3 regions of the Microbispora sp. NPDC049633 genome follow, and region 2 is predicted to be linked to each of the others. Evidence: riboswitches for the same ligand, from Rfam matches in the RefSeq annotation. Region 2 holds a riboswitch; each other region holds the start of a gene.
The links. A riboswitch is a leader RNA that binds a small molecule or an ion and turns the genes downstream of it on or off. The one in region 2 is predicted to bind cyclic di-AMP.
Positions count from the first base shown of each region.

Region 1 (7,482 bases), on a different contig from region 2:
AGCGACAGCGGCGACTGGTGCCACCACACCTCGACGATCAGGTTGGCGGCGGTGGCGTACAGCAGCCAGCCGATCTGCCGCCGCCGCACGGTGTCGACGGTGAGGAACCTGACGACGAGCGACAGCAGGCACACCGCTTCGATCGCATAGAAGAAGTTGAAGGGCAGGTCGCGCAGCCATTCGTCCAGTGGAGCGATCCAGGACACCGCCAGGGGGTTCGGCCCCCGCGGTGAGTCCGCGGGGACGACGCGGCAGACGAACGCCACGGACTGGATCAGCGTGACGGTGCTCACCGCGACGGCGACGGGACGCCAGCGCCGCGACGGGAGCCGCCCGTCCGGATACAGCAACGGCAGCAGTTGGTCCACCGCGAGCATCCCGAGGGCGCCGACGACGTTGTTGACCATCACGGGGTAGTACTGGGCCCGCAGGTCGCCGTGGTAGGCGAGCCACTCGTACGCCGCCTGTGAGGGCCCCAGCACGGCGATCGCCAGACCGCCCAGGACCATCAGCCACCCGACACGGAGCCTGGGCCGCCGCACGACCAGCAACGCGCCGATGACCGGATAGGCGATGCCCACCATGTCGTCGCCCGTCAGCACCGCCGGCCGCACCCGGAACCCGGCGGGTATCGCGTAGCGGCTCGCGGCGGCCGCCACCACCATGACCACGGAAAGGGCGGCCAGTCCCCCGGCGACCAGCCCGGCCGTACGGGCTCCGGTGAGTCGGCGCACCCCGTACTCCTTCTCCGACACGCCCACTCGATCAGCGGCGTCGACGGATCCTAGCGCGGCCGGGACGGCCGCCGACGCGGCAGAAACCGCCGGACATCGTGACCGGATTTCGTGGAGAGCCGCCTGCCGGAACCGCCCGCGCCCTCAATCGACGTTCACGTGTCACTCCGTCCGGAGTCCCGCACCGATCGTGCGCAGCGCTTCGAGAAGATCGTCCGCTGACGGGGCCTGATCCGGATCGACGAGCCACTGGGCCGCCATCCCGCCGAGCAGCGCCTGGTAGAAGGAGCCGACGGCCATCGCCTTCCGCTCGTCCGCGCCCGGATCCAGCTGCTCGAAGATCGCCGCCAGTCCCAGCCTCGCCTGCCGGTTGGCGGTCGCGAACGCCTCGCGCAGTTCCGGAAGGCGGTCCATCTGGGCGATGAGCTCGAACTGAATGGCCCAGAGCGGTCTCAGCCTGACGAAGGACTCGGTGATCCGCGTCCAGGTCGTCAGGAACCGCTGCGCGGGAGTGCCGGACAGTGACGCGTCGGCGGCGAGAGTCCGCTCGATCTCCTTTCCCCACTCCTCCATCGCCTCGATGAGCGCCGCGTTGAGCAGGGCCCTCGTCGATCTGAAGTGATAGCCGATTGCGGCGAGGCTGGTGCCGGCGGCCGCCGCGATGTCCCGCGCGGTGGTGCCGGAATATCCCTTCTCCATGAGGCAGCGCTTGGCTCCCGCGAGCAGATCTTCCCGGTTTCCCATGGCCAGAGCTTAGCCCGCCGTCGAGACAAATGTCTTGTACATTTGTGCTAGACAGATGAGTGAGACATTTGTACAGTTCCTGGCATGAGGAACATCCTGATCTCCGGCGGGAGCGTCGCCGGGCTGACCCTGGCCTTCTGGTTGCGCGAGCACGGGTTCGCGGTGACCGTCGTGGAGCGCTCGCCCGCGCTGCGGGACGGCGGCTACAAAATCGACATCCGCGGAGCGGCGCTCGACGTCGTCGGCCGCATGGGGCTGCTGGACGAGGTGCGACGGCGCGGCACGGACATGCGGATCGCGCGCTTCGTCGACGCGCGCGGCAGGCAGCTGGGCACGATGGACGCCCGGTTGTTCGGCGGCCGCGAGGGTGACGACGTCGAGATCATGCGCGGCGACCTCGCCGGGCTCCTGTACGCGGCGGCCGGGAGCGGCGTCGAGTACGTCTTCGACGACTCCATCACCAGCCTGAACGAGACTCCCAAAGGCGTGCGCGTCACCTTCGCGAGCGGCCCTCCGCGTACGTTCGACCTGGTGGTGGGCGCCGACGGCCTGCACTCGAACGTGCGCGCGCTGGCCTTCGGCGAGGAGTCCCGGTTCGTCCACGACCTCGGGCACCACATCTCGATCTTCACGGTGCCGAACCATCTCCACCTGGACCGCACCGAGATGATGCACCCCGCCCCGGGCAGGAGCGCGGGGATGTACAGCACCGGGGACGCCGACGACGCCAAGGCGATGTTCCTCTTCTCCTCGCCGCCGCTCGCCTACGACCGGCGAGACGTCGCCCGGCAGAAGAAGCTGCTCGCCGACGCCTTCTCCGGTCAGGGCTGGGAGGTCCCGCGCCTGCTCGACGCGATGGAGGACGCGCCGGACTTCTACCTGGACTCGATCAGCCAGGTGCGCATGGACCGGTGGTCGTCGGGCCGGGTGGCACTCGTGGGCGACGCGGCCTACGCGGCCTCGCCCGCGTCCGGCCAGGGCACCAGCCTGGCCCTGGTCGGCGCCTACGTTCTGGCGGGCTGCCTGGCCGAGGCGGCGGGAGACCACGCCGCCGCGTTCGCCGCCTACGAGCGTGAGATGCGGCACTTCGCCGAGGAGAACCAGAAGCTCGCCGCGAACAACCTCAAGGGCATGGTGCTGAAGTCGGCGACGCAGATCAAGTTCCAGATGCTGATGTTGCGGCTGATGCCGCACCTGCCGGGGAGGAACCGCATGATCGAGCGGATCACCGAGCCGATCCGCAGGGCCGCGACCGCGATCACGATCAGGGACTACCGGACGCCGGCCTCGCGATAGACCCACAACAATTCCCGGATCTGCGGCATCTCACCCAGCATGAGATTGCGCATGACCCTCGGGGCACTGCTCCTGACCGCCGTACCGCTGGCCGCGCGGCCCGCGGCGGCCGCCACCCCGGTAACGATCGCGTACGCCCAGCGGACGCAGACCTGGGAACTGGTGCTGACCGACGGAGACGTGGTGCCGGTGCCGGAAGCGCTCGCGGTGGCGCCCAAGGACGCGGTCAACGCCGGGACCCGGGCCGCGTTCCTGGTCAGCGGGGACGGCCGGCATTACTTCTACTTCCGCAAGTCGGACGGGGTATTCGTCCGGCGGACCCTGCACGGCGAGGAGAAGCCGATACGCGGGGTGACGGCGACCGCGATCGGCGAGGAGTGGCCGTCGGTGTCGGACGACGGCGGCTTCGTGGTCACCGGGACCTCGGCGCCGGGGCTGGGGGCCCTGGTGGACCTGCGAAAAGGCAGGACGTTGCCGCTGCCCGCGGGCAGGGACGACTGGAACCTCGCGGGGTTCAGCCCGGACAGTGAACGGCTGCTGCTGCAGGGGGTGGTAGGGGGCCGCGTGACGGTGTTCGACCGGGCGCTGCGTGCCCGGTTGCGGCCGAAGACGCGAAAGTGGGTGGTGGCCCTGGCGAACGACTACGTGACGGCGGCGGTGCCCGTCGGCTCGTGGCCGGAGTCCCGCAAGCTACGCCTGCTCAACCTGCGCACCGGCCACGAGAGCGGCACCGTGACCGTGCGGCTGCCCCGTGGGCAGCAGATCGACGACCTCGACTTCGACACGGCGGGGCGCGTGGTCGTGCGCTCGAAGACCAAGACCGGCGTGGCGGTCTACCGGGTCTCGAAGACGACCGGCAAGGCGACGCCGCTACGCACGATCACCAGGCCCGACACGCGGGTCTGGGTGCTCCCGGGAGACAGCACGTACGAACCGTGGACGGAGAAGGCGAGCAAATCGTCCCGGTGACGAAGTGAACCGACCCTCTCCTCCGAACGTCATCCTCATGACGGAAGGGGAGGCGTTGTGCGTACCGTGTTCGTCTCGGGGATGACGGCGCTCGGGCTGGCGTGCGCGCCCGCCGTGGCGGCCTCCGGCGTGACCCACGAGGGCGGCCGGGCCGGGGAGACCGCCGCGTGGCGGCTGGCCAGGGTGAACACCCTGCCCGGTGACGACGTCCTCGACGACGTGACGGTCCTGGCCGACGGCTCCGTGTGGGCGGCCGGTCACCGGGTCGCGAACGGGAAGCAGCGGGGCCTGGTCCAGAGGTACGACGGCCGGGCGTGGCAGGTGGTCCCCGGCGCCCCGCCGTACGAGCTGAAGGCCGTGGCGGCCACCTCGAACAGCAACGCTTGGGTCTTCGGCCAGGGGAAGGCCGCCCGGTGGAACGGCCGCGCGTGGACCACCTTCTCGCTGGGCGGCGCGTTCTCGGCGACGGACGCCGACGCGACGGGCGCGAAGGACGTCTGGGCGGTGGCCGGGTCCTCGGCCTCGGCCAGGCACTGGAACGGATCCTCGTGGAAGAGCGTCCGGCTGCCGGCTCACGCCGCCGCCGTCGACGCGTACAGGGCCCGCGACGTCTGGGCGGCGGGCAGCAAGGGCGACCGTCCCGCGATCATGCGGTGGAACGGAGGGTCCTGGGCGCTGGTGCCCACACCCGCGGTCAAGCTGCCCGCCCCCGACGCCGTCGCGTTCCTCGCCGACATCGCCGTCGTGAGCCCGGGGAACGTGTGGGCCGTCGGCGGCGTCACCTGGGAGGGCGCGGACGACGAGGGTGACGACGTCACCTACAACCGCACCCTGGTGATGCGCTGGAACGGCACGTCCTGGTCCGCCTCGGTCGGCGCCGCCAACGCGCAGCCGTACACGGAGGTGGAGCCCGACGGCAAGGGCGGCATGTGGGTCGTGCAGGGCAACTGGAACCCCACCCTGTGGCACGTGACGGGCTCGGCGTGGAGGAGCGTCCCCCTCCCCCGGAAGGCGGGCACCGACGCCGTCCTGTCCTCGATCGCGCGCAGGCCGGGCACGGCGGCGCTGTGGGGCGCGGGTTTCACCGTGCCGCAGGGCGACCCCGACGACCCCTCGGCCAACGGCACGTTCTGGCGTACGCGCTGATCTTCACGATGCCGGAAGCTTCCCTCCGGCTCTCGTCCGGGTGTGACGAGCGCCACGTTTCTCCAAGCACGCGGCTCTGACCTGCGATTATGTGGCCATGATCCCTTTTATGGGCTTCTTACCCTTTATGTGCCCTTTGCCCGGATATGGGAGAGCTTGGTAGTTTCCTTGCCCTGCGACGGCGGCGTACCCCATGACGCCGCCGTAGCGGAACCGGCACCGCCGTGCTTGAAAACGAAAATCCACTGTCACCGTCGTCGTGTCCTCTCCGCCCCCCAGGGCGCCGGTGACGCCGAATCCGTGCGGCAAGGAAGCACGGAGCCGGGGAACCAGTCGACCTTCGCACGAAGGTCCGGGGTGAATCGGCGCGCCGAGCGCCGTAGGGCGACTTCCCTGCCCGAATCCGTCAGCTAACCCGGTAGGCGCAAGCGGAAGACTCTAGGAGAGACCCCCTGTCTACCAACCCCGCCACCCTGTCCCGCATCGCCCGCGTCACGATCGGTGGCGTCGCGCTCACCGCCTCTGTAGCGGCCTTCGGCGCACTGCCCGCGGCCGCCGCTCCGGGGACGGTCACGGCACCACAGCCCGCCTCGACGCTCATCCCGCCCCAGCCCCCCGCGACGGGAGCCACCCCGGACACCGCCGCGGCGCCCACGACCCCGACCCCGATCCCGACTGCGGCGGCGACCACGGCGGCGACCACCGCCGGGGCCACCCCGGACGCCGCCGCGGCCAAGAAGCTCAGCAAGTCCGCTCTCCAGCAGGAGAAGGCCGAGCGCGCCATCAAGGTGGCGAAGAAGCAGCTCGGCGACCCCTACGTGTGGGGCGCCACAGGCCCGCGGGCGTTCGACTGCTCCGGGCTGGTCCAGTTCGCCTGGCGCAAGGCCGGGATCAAGCTCCCGCGCACGACGTGGTCGATGCTCAACGCCGCCAAGAAGAAGGTCCGCCTGGCCCACCTCAAGCCCGGCGACCTCGTCTTCACCAGCGGCGGCGGCCACGTGGGCATGTACATCGGGCACAAGAAGGTGATCAACGCCCCCCACAGCGGCGCGGTGGTCCGCATCGACAGCCTCAAGGGCTACTGGAGGAGCAGCTTCCTCACCGCCGTACGCCCGGGGGTCTGACACCGGGCGCGAGGACGACGGTTCCCGGCCTGCGGCGACGCAGGCCGGGAACCCCGCGCGCGCCCGCGCCCTCGGAAACAGGAAACCTCCGGTCGGGCGACACCGACCGGAGGTCTCATGAATCCTGCGTCACATCGTCAGCGCTGCAGCGTCAGCACGCCCGGCCGGTAGGGCAGGAGGCCGTAGTCGACGCCGTTGGAGCTGGGGCTGCGGCCCTGGTAGAGCAGCTGCAGGTTGCAGGCGTCGACGGTCTTGGTCTGGTCGGGGTTGCTGCGGACCAGGTCACCGTGACTGATGTCGTTGGTCCAGGTGGCGCCGCTGTTGGCCTTGCCCGCGAAGGGGTTGCTCTCGCTGGTGGCCTGCGGGGTCCACGAACCACCCAGGCTGGTCGCCGTGTACGAGCGGAAGTAACGGCCCTGCGAGCCGATCGACTCGACCAGCATCAGGTACTTGTTCAGGCCCTGGAGCTTGTAGACCTCGACGCCCTCGAACAGGTTGTTCGTCGTGTCGCTCATGATCTGGGTGTAGTTGGAGCCGAAGCTGCTCGGGAAGTTCCCGATGGGCATGCTCTGCCGGTAGATCTTGCCGTTGTCCCCGGCGAAGAACAGGTACATGTTCTGGCCGTCACCGATGAGGGTCTGGTCGATGGGGCCGGTGCCGGAGCCGGTGATGCTCGCCGTGGACAGCGTCTGCTGCGCCGACCAGCTGTTCACGTTGCTGGGGTCGCTGGAGGTCCGGTAGGAGAAGGCGGTCCCGCCCCACTGGTAGGCCAGCACCCAGATGTTCTTCGGAGCGAAGTAGAACAGCGTGGGCGCGACGGCCGAGAAGGGCATCGTGTTCTGGCTGGCCGAGGCCATGTCGGACCAGTTGGTGAACAGGCCGAAGTTCATCGAACCCCAGCTCGTGCCCGTGTTGTGCGTCGTCGCGTAGACCAGGTGCTTGCCGTTGTAGACGACGTTGGTGAAGTCCTTGAGCGAGACCCATCCGGACTTCGGGTTCGCCAGCGAGCCCGTGGAGGTCCAGCGGTACGTCGACGGGAGGTCGCACGTGCCGCCGGTCGGCGTCACCGTCGGGGACGGTGACGAGCTCGGGCCGCCACCTCCGCGGATGCTCCACTTCTGGTTGTCGCCGCCCCAGCAGCTGTAGAGCTGGACCTGGCTGCCGTTGGCGGTGCCGGCGCCGACGACGTCCAGGCACAGCCCGGACGCGACGCCCACGATGGTGCCGTCGGAGTTCTGGCGCCACTTCTGGTTGTTCTGGCCGTTGCAGGACCAGATCACGACCTTGGTGCCGTTCGTCGTGCCCATGTTGTAGGCGTCCACGCACCGGGTGCCGTTGAAGGTCCGCAGCTCACCGGCGGAGGTGAACTCGAAGCCCTGGTTCGCCTGCCCGTTGCAGTCGTAGATCTGCAGGGCGGTGCCCAGCGCGTCGGTGTTGCCCGCCACGTCCAGGCAACGCCCCGACGCCGC
Region 1 covers NZ_JBFAOO010000032.1:31,760-39,241, forward strand. The annotation lists gene AB0J39_RS11435 (sensor histidine kinase) at 1-734, opposite strand, end outside; gene AB0J39_RS11440 (TetR/AcrR family transcriptional regulator) at 897-1,478, opposite strand; gene AB0J39_RS11445 (FAD-dependent monooxygenase) at 1,563-2,774, shown strand; gene AB0J39_RS11450 (WD40 repeat domain-containing protein) at 2,826-3,743, shown strand; gene AB0J39_RS11455 (hypothetical protein) at 3,801-4,889, shown strand; cyclic di-AMP (ydaO/yuaA leader) riboswitch at 5,170-5,329, shown strand; gene AB0J39_RS11460 (C40 family peptidase) at 5,678-6,013, shown strand; gene AB0J39_RS11465 (non-reducing end alpha-L-arabinofuranosidase family hydrolase) at 6,151-7,482, opposite strand, start outside.
Region 1: linked by a shared signal. The riboswitch ahead of AB0J39_RS11460 (C40 family peptidase) and the one ahead of AB0J39_RS29270 (CHAP domain-containing protein) in region 2 are both predicted to bind cyclic di-AMP.

Region 2 (7,482 bases):
ACGACGCGGACGCGGCCCTGGCCTTCTACCGGGACACTCTCGGCTTCGAGGTCCGGGGCGACGTCGGATACGGCGGGATGCGCTGGATCACGGTCGGCCCTCCCGGCCAGCCCGGCACGTCGATCGTCCTGCATCCGCCGGCCGCCGACCCTGGCATCACCGACGAGGAGCGCCGCACCATCGCCGAGATGATGGCCAAGGGCACCTACGCCATGATCGTCCTGGCCGCCGAAGACCTCGACGGCGTCTTCGATCGGCTGCGGGCCCGCGGCGCCGAGGTCGTGCAGGAGCCGACCGAGCAGCCTTACGGGGTCCGCGACTGCGCCGTCCGCGATCCCGCCGGCAACATGATCCGCATCAGCGAACGGCGCTGAGCCGGCCACGCCGCACCGCCGGTTCCGCGGTTGCCCGCATGGGCGAAGAGAACCAGACGTACCGCTCGAAGCTGGTTAGATCGAGGCCGGCGACGCCGGCGGAGACCGCGAAGGCGGCCCCGCCTGAACACATGGAGAACACGATAAGCATGGTCACGAGGACGGACGAGCAGTCCCCCGAGCTGCACGTTGCCGACACCCACGATCTGATTCGCGTGTACGGCGCGCGCGAGAACAACCTCAAGGACGTCAGCATCGAGATCCCGAAGCGCCGTCTGACGGTGTTCACCGGTGTCTCGGGCTCGGGCAAGAGCTCGCTGGTGTTCGCCACGATCGCCGCCGAATCGCAGCGGCTGATCAACGAGACCTACTCCGCGTTCGTGCAGGGCTTCATGCCGTCGCTGTCGCGTCCCGAGGTCGACGTGCTCGACGGGCTGACGACCGCGATCGTCGTCGACCAGGAGCGGATGGGCCCCAACCCCCGCTCGACCGTCGGCACCGTCACCGACGCCAACGCGATGCTGCGCATCCTGTTCAGCCGGCTCGGACAGCCGCACATCGGCTCGCCCCAGGCGTTCTCCTTCAACGTCGCCTCGATCAGCGGAGCGGGCGCGGTCAAACTCGAGCGCGGCGGCAAGACCGTGAAGGAGCGGCGCGAGTTCACCATCACCGGCGGTATGTGCCCGCGCTGCGAGGGTATGGGCCGGACCTCCGACATCGACCTGTCGCAGCTGTACGACGACTCCAAGTCGCTCAACGAGGGCGCGCTCACGATCCCCGGCTACAGCGTCGACGGCTGGTACGGCCGCATCTTCACCGGCTCCGGTTTCTTCGATCCGGACAAGCCGATCCGCGAGTTCACCAAGAAGGAACTCCACGACCTGCTCCACAAGGAGCCGACCAAGATCAAGGTCGACAACATCAACCTCACCTACGAGGGCCTGATCCCGCGGATCCAGAAGTCGATGCTGTCCAAGGACAAGGAGGCGCTGCAGCCGCATGTCCGGGCGTTCGTGGAGCGTGCGGTCGCGTTCATGACCTGCCCCGAGTGTGAGGGCACCCGGCTCAACGAGGGCGCCCGGTCCTCCAAGATCAAGGGGATCGGCATCGCCGACGCCTGCGCGATGCAGATCAGCGACCTGGCCGTCTGGGTCCGCGGCCTCGACGAGCCGTCGGTCGCGCCGCTGCTGTCCACGCTGCGGCAGCTCCTCGACTCGTTCGTGGAGATCGGGCTGGGCTACCTGTCGCTCGACCGGGCGTCGGGCACGCTGTCGGGCGGCGAGGCGCAGCGCGTCAAGATGATCCGCCACCTCGGCTCCTCGCTCACCGACATCACCTACGTCTTCGACGAGCCCACGACCGGCCTCCACCCTCATGACATCCAGCGGATGAACGACCTGCTGCTGCGGCTGCGGGACAAGGGCAACACGGTGCTGGTCGTGGAGCACAAGCCGGAGATGATCGCCATCGCCGACCACGTCGTCGACCTCGGCCCCGGCGCCGGCACGGCGGGCGGCACCGTCTGCTTCGAGGGGACCGTCGAGGGCCTGCGGACCAGTGGCACCGTCACCGGCCGTCACTTCGACGACCGGGCCGCCCTGAAGGAGACGGTGCGCACGCCCACCGGCACGCTGCAGATCCGCGGCGCGAAAGCCAACAACCTGCGCGACGTCGACGTCGACATCCCGCTCGGAGCGCTCGTCGTGGTCACCGGAGTCGCCGGTTCCGGCAAGAGCTCGCTCATCCACGGGTCGATCCCGGCCGGCGCGGGAGTGGTGTCGGTCGACCAGGGCGGCATCCGCGGCTCGCGGCGGAGCAACCCGGCGACGTACACCGGGCTGCTCGACCCGATCCGTAAGGCGTTCGCGAAGGCGAACGGCGTGAAGCCGGCGCTGTTCAGCGCCAACTCCGAGGGTGCCTGCCCCACCTGCAACGGCGCCGGTGTCGTCTACACCGACCTCGCGATGATGGCCGGCGTCTCCACCACATGTGAGGAGTGCGAGGGGAAGCGGTTCCAGGCATCGGTGCTGGAGCACCGCCTCGGGGGGCGCGACATCAGCGAGGTGCTCGCGATGCCGGTGACCGAGGCCCAGGAGTTCTTCGGCTCCGGCGAGGCGCGCACACCGGCCGCGCGTGCCATCCTCGACCGGCTCGCCGACGTCGGGCTCGGCTACATCACCCTCGGCCAGCCGCTGACCACGCTGTCCGGCGGCGAGCGGCAGCGGCTCAAGCTGGCCACCCACATGGCCGACAAGGGCGGGATCTACGTCCTCGACGAGCCGACCGCCGGCCTTCACCTCGCCGACGTCGAGCAGCTGCTCGGGCTGCTGGACCGGCTGGTCGACGCCGGCAAGTCGGTCATCGTCATCGAACACCACCAGGCGGTGATGGCGCACGCCGACTGGATCATCGACCTCGGTCCCGGCGCGGGTCACGACGGCGGCCGGATCGTCTTCGAGGGCACCCCGGCCGACCTCGTCGCCGCCCGCTCCACCCTCACCGGCCAGCACCTCGCGGCCTACGTCGGCGCCTGACCCGGGCCACCCGCGCGGGCGTACGGGCAGGGCCCGTCGCCCTCGGCCCCTGCCCCATCGGAGCAGGGGCCGGCGGTGACCACGGACGGGCGTCACGTCGCCGCGCCGCTTGACCCTGACGCTGGGTCAATCTCTCAGCATGGGGGCATGACCACGAAAACCGGTGCGACCCAGGTCGCCGGACTGCGCACGTCGCACGGCGAGCACGACGACGATGGAGAGCGGGCCGAGAGAGGCGACAGGACGACGCGGCATTTCATGATCCACCACGACGGCGTCACGATCCCGGTGTCCCGCGACGGCCGGGGACGACCGCTGGTCCTGTGCCCCGGTCTGAACTCGACACAGGCCGACCTGCAGGAGCTGGCCGAGCTGCTGCGGCACGACCACGAGGTGGTGACATTCGACCTGCGCGGCCACGGCCTCGCCTCGGCCGCCGGCCGGTACTCCTTCGAGGCCTTCCTCGGCGATCTCGCCGCGGTGATGGCGGAGCTGGGAAACCTCGGCCTGTCCGCGGCGCCCGTGCTGGTGGGCTACTCGCTGGGCGCTGACCTGGCCGTGCACTACGCCTCCGAGCATCCCGGCGCCGTCGCCGAGCTCGTGCTCATCGACGGGGCGAACCCGGTGTCCGAACCGTTCATCACCGAGTCCGTCCTGCCGGAGTTTCGCGCCATGTGGGAAGATCAGTCGGCGCGGCAGGAGGCCGAGCGGGGCACTGCCCGTCAGGTGTCGCTCACCGCCCGGGAGATTCTCGACCTGAACCTCGAGATCGACGTGATTCGGTCCGAGATCCTCGACCGATACGAAGAGATCGACCGGCCCATCAAAATGATCATGTCGACCTCGATGGCCGGCGAGAGCGGCGAAGGGCACGCACCGCGGTTCAACCGGATCTGGCGTGCCGGCGTCGAGCGGCTTGTCCACGAGCACCCGCACATCACCACCACATGGCTCGACGCCGACCACCGGCTGGTCTTCACCCATGCCCCGCGGATCGCCCAGATCATTCGTGGTGCGGAAGGCCCACCCGGCCAGGCGACCTCTTGAGCGACTCCTGGAGACCGGTCTGATGCTGACCATCGGCGAGCTGGCGTCCTACGCCGGAGTGACGGTGCGCGCGGTGCGGCACTACCACGCCAAGGGGCTGCTGCCGGAGCCGGAGCGCGACCACTCCGGCTACCGCAGATACGACGCCGGCGCCGTGATCGAGCTGATCAGAATCCGGACCCTCGCCGAGGCCGGGGTTCCGCTGGCGCGGGTGCGGGAGCTGCTGCGGGCCGGTGAGGAGGAGTTCGCCGCGGCGGTCGCGGACATCGACAGGCGGCTGCGGGCGGAGATCCGGGAGCGGCAGCGGCATCGCGAGCGGATCGCCCGGCTCGCCTCCGGGGACGGCCTGGCGCTCCCTTCGGAGGTGGTCGAGTATCTCGACCGGCTGCGGGCGCTCGGCGTCGACGAGCGAATCGTCCGGGCCGAGCGTGACGGCTGGATCCCGCTGGCCGCGCACTCACCCGCGCGAGTCGCGGAGTGGATGGCGAGAAAGCGCGAGCAGATCGACGACCCGCTGCTCGCCGGCTTCTACCTCACCCTGAGTCAGGCTCTCGACCGAGCCGACGACGACCCGCGGCTGGTCGAGCTGGCCGACAAGCTGGCCGCCTACATCACGCGGATGGCCGACGAGCGCGGCGAGGACTATGTCGACGACACCGACATCGAGTCACCGCTCGTCACGCTCATGGACACGCTGGCGTTCGACACCGTGCCGCCGGCGCGTCGGCTGATCGAGCTGCTGAGGCAGCGGGGCTGGACCGGCTGGACCAAGCTCGAGCGCGTGGCCCCCAGGCCGGGCGCGCCGCGTGGGCGGCCGACGACGTGAGCGTTCGCGCCGGGCGCCCGTGGCGGGAGGTACGGCGAAGCGCGCCGGGGTGTCCGGCGCGCTTCGAGGCGTCGGGCGTCAGGCGGCAGCGGCGGCTTCGCCCGGGTACATCGGGTAGCCGTACCCGACCACCTGCCAGGTGTTACGGGTGCGGGCCTCGACGGCGCCGTTGCCGGTGTTGCCCTCGATGGTCCGGATGGTGCCGTCGCCGTTGTCCTTGACGACGAAGCCGACGTGCACGATGTCGTCGATGTCCTTGCTGCCGTTCCAGTTGAAGAACACCACCGCGCCCGGCTTGGGCGTCCGGCCCCAGCGGCCGTGATCGGCGAACCAGTGGGCGTGCTCGACGGTGTAGGCGTCGGAGCCCATGACCGGCCCGATGCCGAGCTGGTGACCGACCCAGGAGACGAACATGTCACACCAGGGCGCGTTCAGGTAGCCCTTCAGATTGCCTCCGTCGCGGGCGAGGGTCTCCTGGGCGCGGGGAGTGGTCATGTACCACTGCTGGAACTTCGTCCCGCCGCCGTAGGCGTTCTCGCTGATCCCGACCTGGCTCTTGGCCAGGTTCAGCACGTCGGTGGCGCTGACCTTGGGCAGGGTCTTGGCGATCTCGGCCATGGACTGCGTGGCCGCCGGGCCCTTGCCGGTGGCGGGGTTGTCGGCGTGCGCGGCCGGTGCCGCGACAAGCACGGCCGAGGCGAGGGCGGTGCTCGCGAGGGCGGCGCGGACGCAGGTGTTGAGGACGTGCATGGTGGGGCGAACTCCCTTACTTCCATGCCGCCTACCGGGTTAGCTGACGGGTTCGGGCTGGAAGGCGCCCTACGGCAGGCATGCCGATTCACCCCAGGAGAGGTGGGTCCCCGGCTCCGCGCGGACGCGGACTCGGCGGCCGGGCGGCAAGCCGGGATCGGCCGGCCGCGTCGGTCTGAGGAGGGCTTCTTGACCATTGAATGAGCAAGTGCGCCCTGAGCTGCCTAAAAGGTAATAGACCAGGTCAAACCGGTCAAGTTAGAACAACTCGGATTTTACTCACGAGCAGGGAGAGACCGGGCGACAGTGGGTACGGCACTCCGGATGTGATCAGCTCTGAGCCGCCCCGGGCAGGCGCACGGTCACCGTCAGGCCGCCCGCCGGCCGGGCGTCCGCCTCCGCCGTGCCGCCGTGCGCCACCGCGATGGCCCGCACGATGGACAGGCCCAGCCCCGCCCCCCGGGCGGAGCGGACGCGGTCGCCCCCGAGCCGGCGGAACGGCTCGAACAGATCGTCCACCTCGTAGGGCGGGACCGCAGGCCCGGTGTTCTCCACCGTCACGCTCACCCCGGTCTCGTCCTCCCGCAGCCGGACCCAGACCTCCCCGTCCCGCACGTTGTACTTGATCGCGTTCTCCAGCAGGTTGATAAGGCAGCGCTCCAGCAGGAGCGGATCGCCGTACGCGACCGCCCGGCGCAGGTCCTCGTGGACGACCACCTTCCCGCGGCGCGGCTGCAGGTCGATCTGCTCCATCGCCGTACGGACGACCTGCCGCAGGTCGACCGGCCTGCGGGCGGTGAGTTCCTGCTCCGACTGGGCCAGCATGAGCAGGCCCTCGATGAGCCGTTCGTGCCGGGCGTTGGTGCCGAGCAGCGCCCGGGCCAGCGCCTTGAGGTCCTCCGACGCCGCCGGCTCCTCCAGCGACACCTCCAGCACCGTACGGTTGACCGCGAGCGGGGTGCGCAGCTCGTGGGAGGCGTTGGCGATGAACCGACGCTGGGCGTCGAACACCCGGTGCAGCCGGTCGAGCATCGCGTCGAAGGTGTCGGCGAGCCGTTTGACCTCGTCCTGGGGGCCGCTCAGGGCGATCCGCTCGTGCAGCGTGCTCTCCGACAGCCGCTGCGCGGTCTCGGTCACCCGCTCCAGCGGGCGCAGCGCGCGGTCGGCGACCAGGTATCCCAGCAGCACCGCGACGGCCCCGACCAGGATCATGACGATCAGCGACGACCCGAGGACGTCGCTCAGCACGCCGGCCGCCCCCTGCTCGACATCGGTACGCACCCGCTGCGCGAGCATGTCGGCGCCGGGCAGCGCGCCGCCCGGGACGGCGTCGGGGGTGCCTCCGCCGGTCACCTTCGACCCCACCGCCACCACGAACCGCTGGTTGAGCGCCCGAGCCGTCAGCAGGTGGGTGAACCACAGCAGCACAGACCCCGCCACGAAGAACAGCCCGCCGTACAGCAGGGCGAGCCGCATGCGCAGGCCCAGCCTGCCCCAGAAGAACAGGGCACGCGTCACAGCCGGTACCCCCGGCCCGGCACGTTCTCGATCACGGCAGGGACGCCCAGCTTGCGGCGCAGCGAGGTGATCGTGACGCGCAGCACGCCCGTCCCGGCGTCTGAGTGCTCGTCCCACACATTGGCGCGCAGCCGTGCCGAGGTGACCAGGTCGCCGCCGGCCCGCATCAGCTCGTGCAGCACGTCGAACTCCCTGCGGCCCAGCACCACCTGACGCCCGTCCCGCACGACCGTACGGCGGGCGGGGTCGAGCCGGATCCCGGCCCGCTCCAGCACGGGCGGCACCGCACGGGACGAGCGCCGGGCCAGCGCCCGGACCCGGGCCACCAGCTCGGCGAACGCGAACGGCTTGACGAGGTAGTCGTCGGCGCCCAGGGACAGGCCGCCGACCCGGTCCCTGATCCGCCCGGCCGCGGTCAGCATGAGGATGCGGC
Region 2 covers NZ_JBFAOO010000151.1:7,638-15,119, forward strand. The annotation lists gene AB0J39_RS29250 (VOC family protein) at 1-374, shown strand, start outside; gene AB0J39_RS29255 (excinuclease ABC subunit UvrA) at 524-2,908, shown strand; gene AB0J39_RS29260 (alpha/beta fold hydrolase) at 3,056-3,955, shown strand; gene AB0J39_RS29265 (MerR family transcriptional regulator) at 3,978-4,781, shown strand; gene AB0J39_RS29270 (CHAP domain-containing protein) at 4,860-5,531, opposite strand; cyclic di-AMP (ydaO/yuaA leader) riboswitch at 5,546-5,679, opposite strand; gene AB0J39_RS29275 (HAMP domain-containing sensor histidine kinase) at 5,862-7,049, opposite strand; gene AB0J39_RS29280 (response regulator transcription factor) at 7,046-7,482, opposite strand, start outside.

Region 3 (7,482 bases), on a different contig from region 2:
CGGCGGTCGCGACGTGCGTCAGCTCATGGGTCACGACGACCAGGCGGCCCGTCGCGGACAGGCGGGCGAACGCGGCCGGCTGCACGATCACCCGGCCGCCGGTGGCGACGGCCGCCAGGCCCTCCACCTTCGCCGGCGCGGCCAGCACGGCGGTCTGCTCCTCGCCGCGAGGCACGAGGACCACCGCGCCGCCGTACCCGCCCCAGATCCTCCGCACCGCACGGTCCGCGCGATCGGCCAGCGCGGCGATCTCGGCGACCAGCGGCCGGGGCGACCCGACGACGACAGCGCGCGCGCCGCGGGCGACGGAGGCACCGGTCCACATGCCCGGATGCTCCCGCGCGGCGGCGCGGGCGTCGAGCCGCAGGGCGAGCAGCGGATCGGGCGGGGCCGCGGCCTCCGGCCCGGCCAGCAGCGCGGCCAGCGCGACGGCCACGGCCGCGGCACGGCGGGGACGGACTCCGTGGGACGGATTCGCGGGCCGGCGCCGGTCGGCCTCGGCGCGCACGCCCGGCACGCCGTCCGGCACGACTACGGGCACGCCGCTCGTGACAGTCACGCCGTGCATGGTAGCCAGCACATGCCACGGCCCCGTCCACCTCGGCGAGGTGGACGGGGCCGCAAGGACGGCACCGGTCGAGGGGGCTTGGTGACCGGCGCCCTCAGACGCCCGGACGGACGGCACCCACGAAGGTGCTCCTCCGGTAGGCGTCCAGCTTGTCGATCCGCACCCGCGTGCCGCTGTGCGGAGCGTGGACCATCTTGCCGTGCCCGACGTACATGCCGACGTGACCGCCGCCGCTGGTGAAGATCAGGTCACCGGGCTCGAAGTGCCCCCAGGACACCTTCTTCCTGACCGCGCCGCGGATGGACCACGTCGTGCGCGGCAGCCGTACGCCCGCCTTGCGCCAGGCGTACTGGACCAGGCCCGAGCAGTCGAACGCGCCCGGTCCGGTGGCCCCGTAGCGATAGGGGTCGCCGATCTGCTTCCTGGCGGTCTGCACCGCGCGCAGGGCCTTGGCCCGCTGGAGCGCGCTTCTGCTGACCTTCCGTTTGGCGGCGGACTTCTTCTTCGTCGCCTGCTTCTTCGCCGCGGCCTGGCGGGCGGTGGTGTTCGCACCGGTCGCCGTGGCCGTCTTCGGGGCCGTCTTCGTCTCGGGGGCTGTCTTGACGACCGTGACCGTCACCGTGTCGGCCGCCGCCGGATGCGCACCGGCGACCCCTACGGATGCCGTCAGAGCGGCACTTCCAAGGGCAATTCGGGCAATACGGGACAGGCTAGCGGGGGTGGTAGACAGGATCTCTCCTCGGCTCTTCCGCAAACGCCTACCGGGTTAGCTGACGGGTTCGGGCGGGGAAGTCGCCCTACGGCGCGCGATGCGCCGATTCACCCCGGACCTTCGCGTGAAGGTCGATGGTTCCCCGGCTCCGTGCCTCCTGACTGCACGGACTCGGCAGGCCACCGGCGCCGGGGATCCCGCGAGGGGGTGTTGGGGGCGCCGATGACGGTGGAATTGTTCGCGCTACCGGCCGGCCGGACCGGTTCGCGGCGGCGAGGCGTGCTCGCCGCGGCCCAGAAGCTACCCAGGACCCGGCGCGTTCGGCAAAGCCCCGCCGCCGGATAAAGATCGGATAACGAAGGCCGCGGAGAAGAAACCGCAGCTTACCCGCAGCACGGATGGCTAAATGTGACTCTGCTCACAGTCCCGCCACAGAGGCTGAGTTCGGTCACTTCAGACGCAACCATCACAGCGCGGGCGAGACGTCAGGGACGGACGGCGCCGATGGCGTGATACTCGGCAAGTGTGACAATCTTCACAACATCTCCGGTCTGCGGAGCGTGGACGACCTTGCCGTCGCCGGCGTAGATGCCGACGTGCCCGTACCCGGCGTGCCAGAGCAGATCGCCCGGCTGGAGCTCGTCCAGCGAGACCCTGCGGCTCGCGCCCCAGGCCCACTGCTCGTAGCTCGTCCGGGGCAGGGTCACCCCCGCGGCCGACCAGGCGGCCTGCACGAGACCCGAACAGTCCCAGGAGTCCGGCCCGGTGCCTCCGTAGCGGTAGGGCTTGCCGACCTGCTTGTAGGCGAACTGAAGGGCCGCCAGCGCGTTGCCCGACGCCGGCCCGGTGTAGACGATGCCGGCGCTGTTCGGGTTGCCCGGGTTGTACGTCCCGAGCGAGCGCAGCAGCTTCATCTGCTCCCTGACGAGCTTGTCGACCTTCTCCTTCTCGTCGGCGAGCTCGCTCCTGACGTCGGCGGCCTCGTTGTAGGACGCCTTGCTCTGGTCACGGCGGTCCTTGAGGCCCTGGATGGCGCTCTCGTACTCCCGGAGCCGCCCGGCGCGCTCGGCCGAGATGTGGTTGAGCGTGGCGAGGCCGCTGAGCGTGGAGTCGGGATTCGAGCTGTAGAAGACGCCGCCCCACGAGCCCATCTCGCCGACCTGGTAGCTGTTGACGGCCATCGTGACCAGCCCGGAGCGGAGCTCCTCCACCCGGACGTTGTGCTTCTTGTAGTCCTCGTTGACGGCGAGGTACTTCCGCCTCGCCTTCTTCCACTTCTCGTTGGCCGCGTTGTAGCGGTCCACGAGCTTGTCGGCCTGCTCGTTGAGCTTGTTCAGCTTCGCCTTGGCCTGCGCGACTGTGGGCTTCGGATCCGCCTGCGCGCCCGTCACCGGCATCAGCAGGACCACGGCGGCCAAACCGGTGGCCACCGGCACACGCCCTCGCACTGAGGCCCCCTTTAGATCTACGAAACCTGCGCGCGACTCTATCTAGGCGATCATGAAGCTTCAACCTGGTCGCAGGTATTCGCCGTGGTCATGACACAGGGCGACGAGGCGCGTCCGGAGCGTGCGTACGGGCGCTCAACCGCGGCCGAGCCGGCGCAGCAGCAGGAGCGAGGGCACCGGGCGCGCGCCCATGCGGCGCACCGACTCGGCCACCTCCCGGTCGGAGGAGACGACCGCGATCGCCCGCCCCGACGGCTCCGCCCGCACCAGCGTGCGGATGAGGTCGTCGGCGATCTCCCCGGGCGCGCTGAACATCACCCGGACCCCGCGCGGCGCGGACACCTGGACGGGCCCGTTCAGCTCGGCGCCGTCGAAGACGCACGTCACCTCCGCCCGCGTCTGGACGGCGAGCCCGCCGAGCCCGGTGAGCAGCCGGGCCCGCTGGTCGGCGAGGGTCAGCGAGGGGTAGCCGGTCTTGGTCACGTTGTAGCCGTCGACGATCAGGTGCAGGTGAGGGAGGGCCAGGAGCTGGTCGAGCAGCTGGGGGTCGTCGTTGGCCAGCGCCCGCGCGGGCACGGCCGTCACGCCCGGCTCGCCCGGCACGACGGCGGTCACGTAGTCGGCCGGCCTGCTGATCGTCGTGGGCAGGCCGAGCTCCTTGCGCAGCCCCGCGGCGGTGTCCTGCAGCGCGTCCAGCAGCACCCGGACCCGGGCGTCCTCGATGCTGCGGCCCTCGCGGGCGGCCCTGCGGCTCGCCTCCAGCTGGCGCTCGGCGTCCGCCAGGCGTTCCTTGAGCCGGCGCAGCTCGGTCTCGGCCGCGCCGTTGGCGCTCGCGACCCTGGCCCGCGCCTCGGCCGTCTCCGCCTCCAGCTCGGCCGCCCTGGTCTCGGCGGCCCTGACCCGCTCACGGGCCTCGTGCAGCTTGCGCCGCAGGTCGGAGTTCTCCGCGCGGGCCGCCTTGAGCTGCTCGCGCACCCGGTCGATCTCCTCCTTGGCGGAGGCTCGCTGCGCCGCGAGCTGCTCGCGCAGCCGCGTCTCCGCCTGCTCCCGCTGGCTGCCCGCCGCGGCGGCCTGCTCCAGGTCGGCCCGCGCCTGCTCGACCAGGTCCGGCCAGCCGGGCGGACGGGTCAGGTAGGCCGCCGCCGCGACCAGCACCGGCTCGGCCGCGGGGGGCACCGTACCCTCGGCCAGGCTCGTCACCAGCTCGGGCCAGGCCGCCTCCAGCGTCTCGGCCACCCGCTCGCGGAACTCCTTGTCGTTCTCCAGCTGGGCCGCGATGGGCGCGCTGCCCAGTCGGGCGCGCTTGCGTGGGTCGAACTTGGCGATGTTGCGCAACGGCGGCGGCACGGCGGCGGCGGGCATCGAGCCCAGCACCTGCGCCGCGACCTCCACCACGTGTAAGCGGACCTGCTCGGGCAACGGACGAGACAGGCCTTCTCCGGCTGAACTCATCTCGTCGCTCCTCGGCCGTGTCCTACAGATCTTCTGCCCACTGCGGTCGCCCCGGCGGCGCCTCGCGGTGCTGTCGCCCCCGAGTGCGAGAACGCCCCCCGATGCCCGCCGCCGCGAGACGTGAGCCTCGCGGCGCGCCCACCGGGCCGCCCTCACACGGCAAGATCTGCGAGACACTCCCTTGTTCTTGTCCCTTCCAAGGGTACGGCCGTCGCACCGTGTCCATGCCGCGTTCATGATCTGTCACCGGGCCGCCGGCGGTGCGGCCCGGCGCGGACGACCCGTTGGCGGGCGCCCGGCACCCGTCCGTACGCTTGGCGGCGTGTTCACCCCGCCGTACCCGATCACGACCCCCCGGCTGGTCCTGCGCCCCTTCGCCGAGGCCGACCTCGACGACCTGCACGCCTTCCACTCCCTGCCGGAGGTGACCAGACACCTGTACTGGGACGCCCGTACGCGGGAGGAGACGAAGGCCGCGCTCGACCGGAAGATCGCGTGCGCGTCGCTCGGGGAGGACGGCGACGTGCTCAGCGTGGCCGCCGCACTGGCCGGCGGAGGGCCGGTGATCGGCGATCTCACGCTGTTCCTGCGCAGCCGTGAGCACCGCCAGGGCGAGATCGGCTTCGTCTTCAATCCGGCCTGCCAGGGCCGCGGACTGGCCACCGAGGCGGCCCGCGAGATCCTGCGCATCGGGTTCGAGGGTCTCGGGCTGCACCGCGTCCACGGCAACTGCGACGCGCGCAACACCGCCTCCGCCCGCCTGATGGAGCGGCTCGGCATGCGCAAGGAGGCCCACCTGGTGGAGAACGAGTTCTTCGCCGGCGCGTGGAGCGACGAGCTGATCTACGCGATGCTGGCCCGCGAATGGCACGCCGGGGCGGCGTCCGCGTAGCTCCCCACCTGGCCGTTCCTTTACCGTCGCATGGGGCCGGTACGGCAATTGTCGGTCGGCGTCTCTATGGTCTTGGGCGTGGATGCGGTACAGGGCACGCTGGACGAGCTCGGCACTCCCCTGCGGGAGGTGACGTTCGTCGTCTTCGACCTGGAGACCACCGGCGGCTCGGCCGCGGAACACGCCATCACCGAGATCGGCGCGGTGAAGGTGCGCGGCGGCGAGGTGATCGGCGAGTTCGCCACGCTGGTCGACCCGGGCGGACCGATCCCCCCGTTCATCTCCGTGCTGACCGGCATCACCGACGCGATGGTCGTGGCCGCGCCGAAGTTCTCGGAGGTGCTGCCGAGCTTCCTGGAGTTCGTCGCCGGGACGGCGCTGGTGGCGCACAACGCGCCGTTCGACATGTCGTTCCTGAAGGCGGCGTGCCAGGCCAACGGGTATCCGCCCCCGGCCAACCCGGTGGTGGACACGGCCGACCTCGCACGCCGGGTGCTGACCCGCGACGAGACCCCCAACTGCAAGCTCGCCACCCTCGCCCGGATCTTCCGCAGCTCCACCGAGCCCTGCCACCGGGCGCTGGCCGACGCGAGGGCCACGGTCGACGTGCTGCACGGCCTCATCGCGCGGGTCGGCTCGCTCGGTGTGCACACGCTGGAGGACCTGCGCGGCTTCGTGCGCGCCCCCACCCCGGAGCAGCAGCGCAAGCGCCACCTGGCCGACGGGGTGCCCGGCGCGCCGGGCGTCTACGTCTTCGAGGACGCCAGGGGCGAGGCGCTCTACATCGGGAAGAGCTCCAACCTGCGCAACCGCGTGCGCAGCTACTTCACCGCGAGCGAGACCCGTTCGCGCATCCGCGAGATGGTCGGCATCGCCGAGCGGGTCAGGACGATCGTCTGCGCCACCGCGCTGGAGGCTGAGATCCGCGAGCTGCGGATGATCGGAGCGACCAAGCCCCGCTACAACAGGCGGTCCCGCTTCCCGGAGCGGGCGGTCTGGCTCAAGCTGACCGACGAGCCGTTCCCCCGGCTCAGCGTCGTGCGGGAGGTCCGCGACGACGGGGCGGCCTATCTCGGCCCGTTCGGCAGCAGCCGCACGGCCGACGACGCGCGGACGGCCATGCACGAGGCGCTGCCGCTGCGGCAGTGCACCGAACGGATCTCGGCCCGCGTGCGACGGCCCGCCTGCGCGCTCGCCGAGATCGGCCGCTGCGGCGCGCCCTGCGAGGGCCGCGAGAGCGAGGAGAGCTACGCCCGGCACGTGCGCCGCGCCCGGCACGCCATGGAGCAGGACGCCGAGGCGGTGTTCTCCGCCATGGAGGCGCGCATGCGGCGCCTTTCGGCCGAGCAGCGATACGAGGAGGCGGCCGTCGACCGCGACCGGCTCGCGGCCTACGTCAGGACCGCCGCGCGCATGCAGCGCCTGCGCTCCCTCACGGGCATCCCGCAGATGGTCGCGGCCAGCCCCGCCTTCGACGGCGGCTGGGACATCCACGTCATCCGGTACGGCAGGCTCACCGCGGCCGGGGTGATGCCCCGGGGCGCTCATCCCACTCCCTACGTGGACGCGCTGGTCGCCACCGCGGAGACCGTCGTCCCCGGTCCCGGCCCGACACCGGCCGCGAGCGCCGAGGAGACCGAGTGCGTGCTGCGCTGGCTCGACTCCCCCGGCGTGCGCCTCGTCCAGGTGGACGGCGCCTGGAGTCTCCCCGCGTACGGCGCGGGGCGGCTGATCGAGCGCATCGAGCGCGCCTACCGGCACCAGCGGAGCGACCGCCGTGAGGGACGGCCGCTGCGGTGACGCTAGTCTCTGGGGCGACAAGCCGAAGCCGGGAACAGCAGGAGAGACGCGCATGGTCACCGCGATCGTCCACATCAAGGCGGATGTCGACCGGATCCCCGAGGTCGCCGAGGCCATCGCCGAGATCGCCGGCGTCAGCGAGGTGTACTCGATCACCGGAGAGTTCGACCTGCTGGCCATGGTCAGGGTCGGCCGGTACGAGGAGGTGGCCGAGGTCGTGCCCGGCCGCGTCAACAAGGTGCCCGGCGTGCGCCACACCGAGACGCACATCGCCTTCCGCACCTACTCCCGCCACGACCTGGAGGCGGCCTTCTCCATCGGCCTCGCCGACGCGGACTGATCCGGCGATCAGGCCGGGCGCAGCAGCCGGACGCGGACCTCGAACCCGCCGGGTAACGGGTGCGCGGCGACCGAGCCGCCGAACAACGCCGCCCGCTCCCAGGTGCTGATGAGCCGGTCGCGGGGCAGCCCGTCGTCGTGGACGACGACCTCCAGGACGGCGGGCAGCCACCGCAGCGTGACGGTCGCCGTGCGGGCCATGCCGTACCACAGGGCGTTGCCCAGCGCCTCCTCCACGATGCGGTAGGCCGACAACTCCAGAGTGGGGCCG
Region 3 covers NZ_JBFAOO010000159.1:9,149-16,630, reverse strand. The annotation lists gene AB0J39_RS29955 (hypothetical protein) at 1-559, opposite strand, end outside; gene AB0J39_RS29950 (C40 family peptidase) at 663-1,187, opposite strand; cyclic di-AMP (ydaO/yuaA leader) riboswitch at 1,309-1,467, opposite strand; gene AB0J39_RS29945 (NlpC/P60 family protein) at 1,766-2,728, opposite strand; gene AB0J39_RS29940 (NYN domain-containing protein) at 2,864-4,180, opposite strand; gene AB0J39_RS29935 (GNAT family protein) at 4,503-5,072, shown strand; gene AB0J39_RS29930 (DEDD exonuclease domain-containing protein) at 5,151-6,872, shown strand; gene AB0J39_RS29925 (Lrp/AsnC ligand binding domain-containing protein) at 6,925-7,212, shown strand; gene AB0J39_RS29920 (histidine kinase) at 7,221-7,482, opposite strand, start outside.
Region 3: linked by a shared signal. The riboswitch ahead of AB0J39_RS29950 (C40 family peptidase) and the one ahead of AB0J39_RS29270 (CHAP domain-containing protein) in region 2 are both predicted to bind cyclic di-AMP.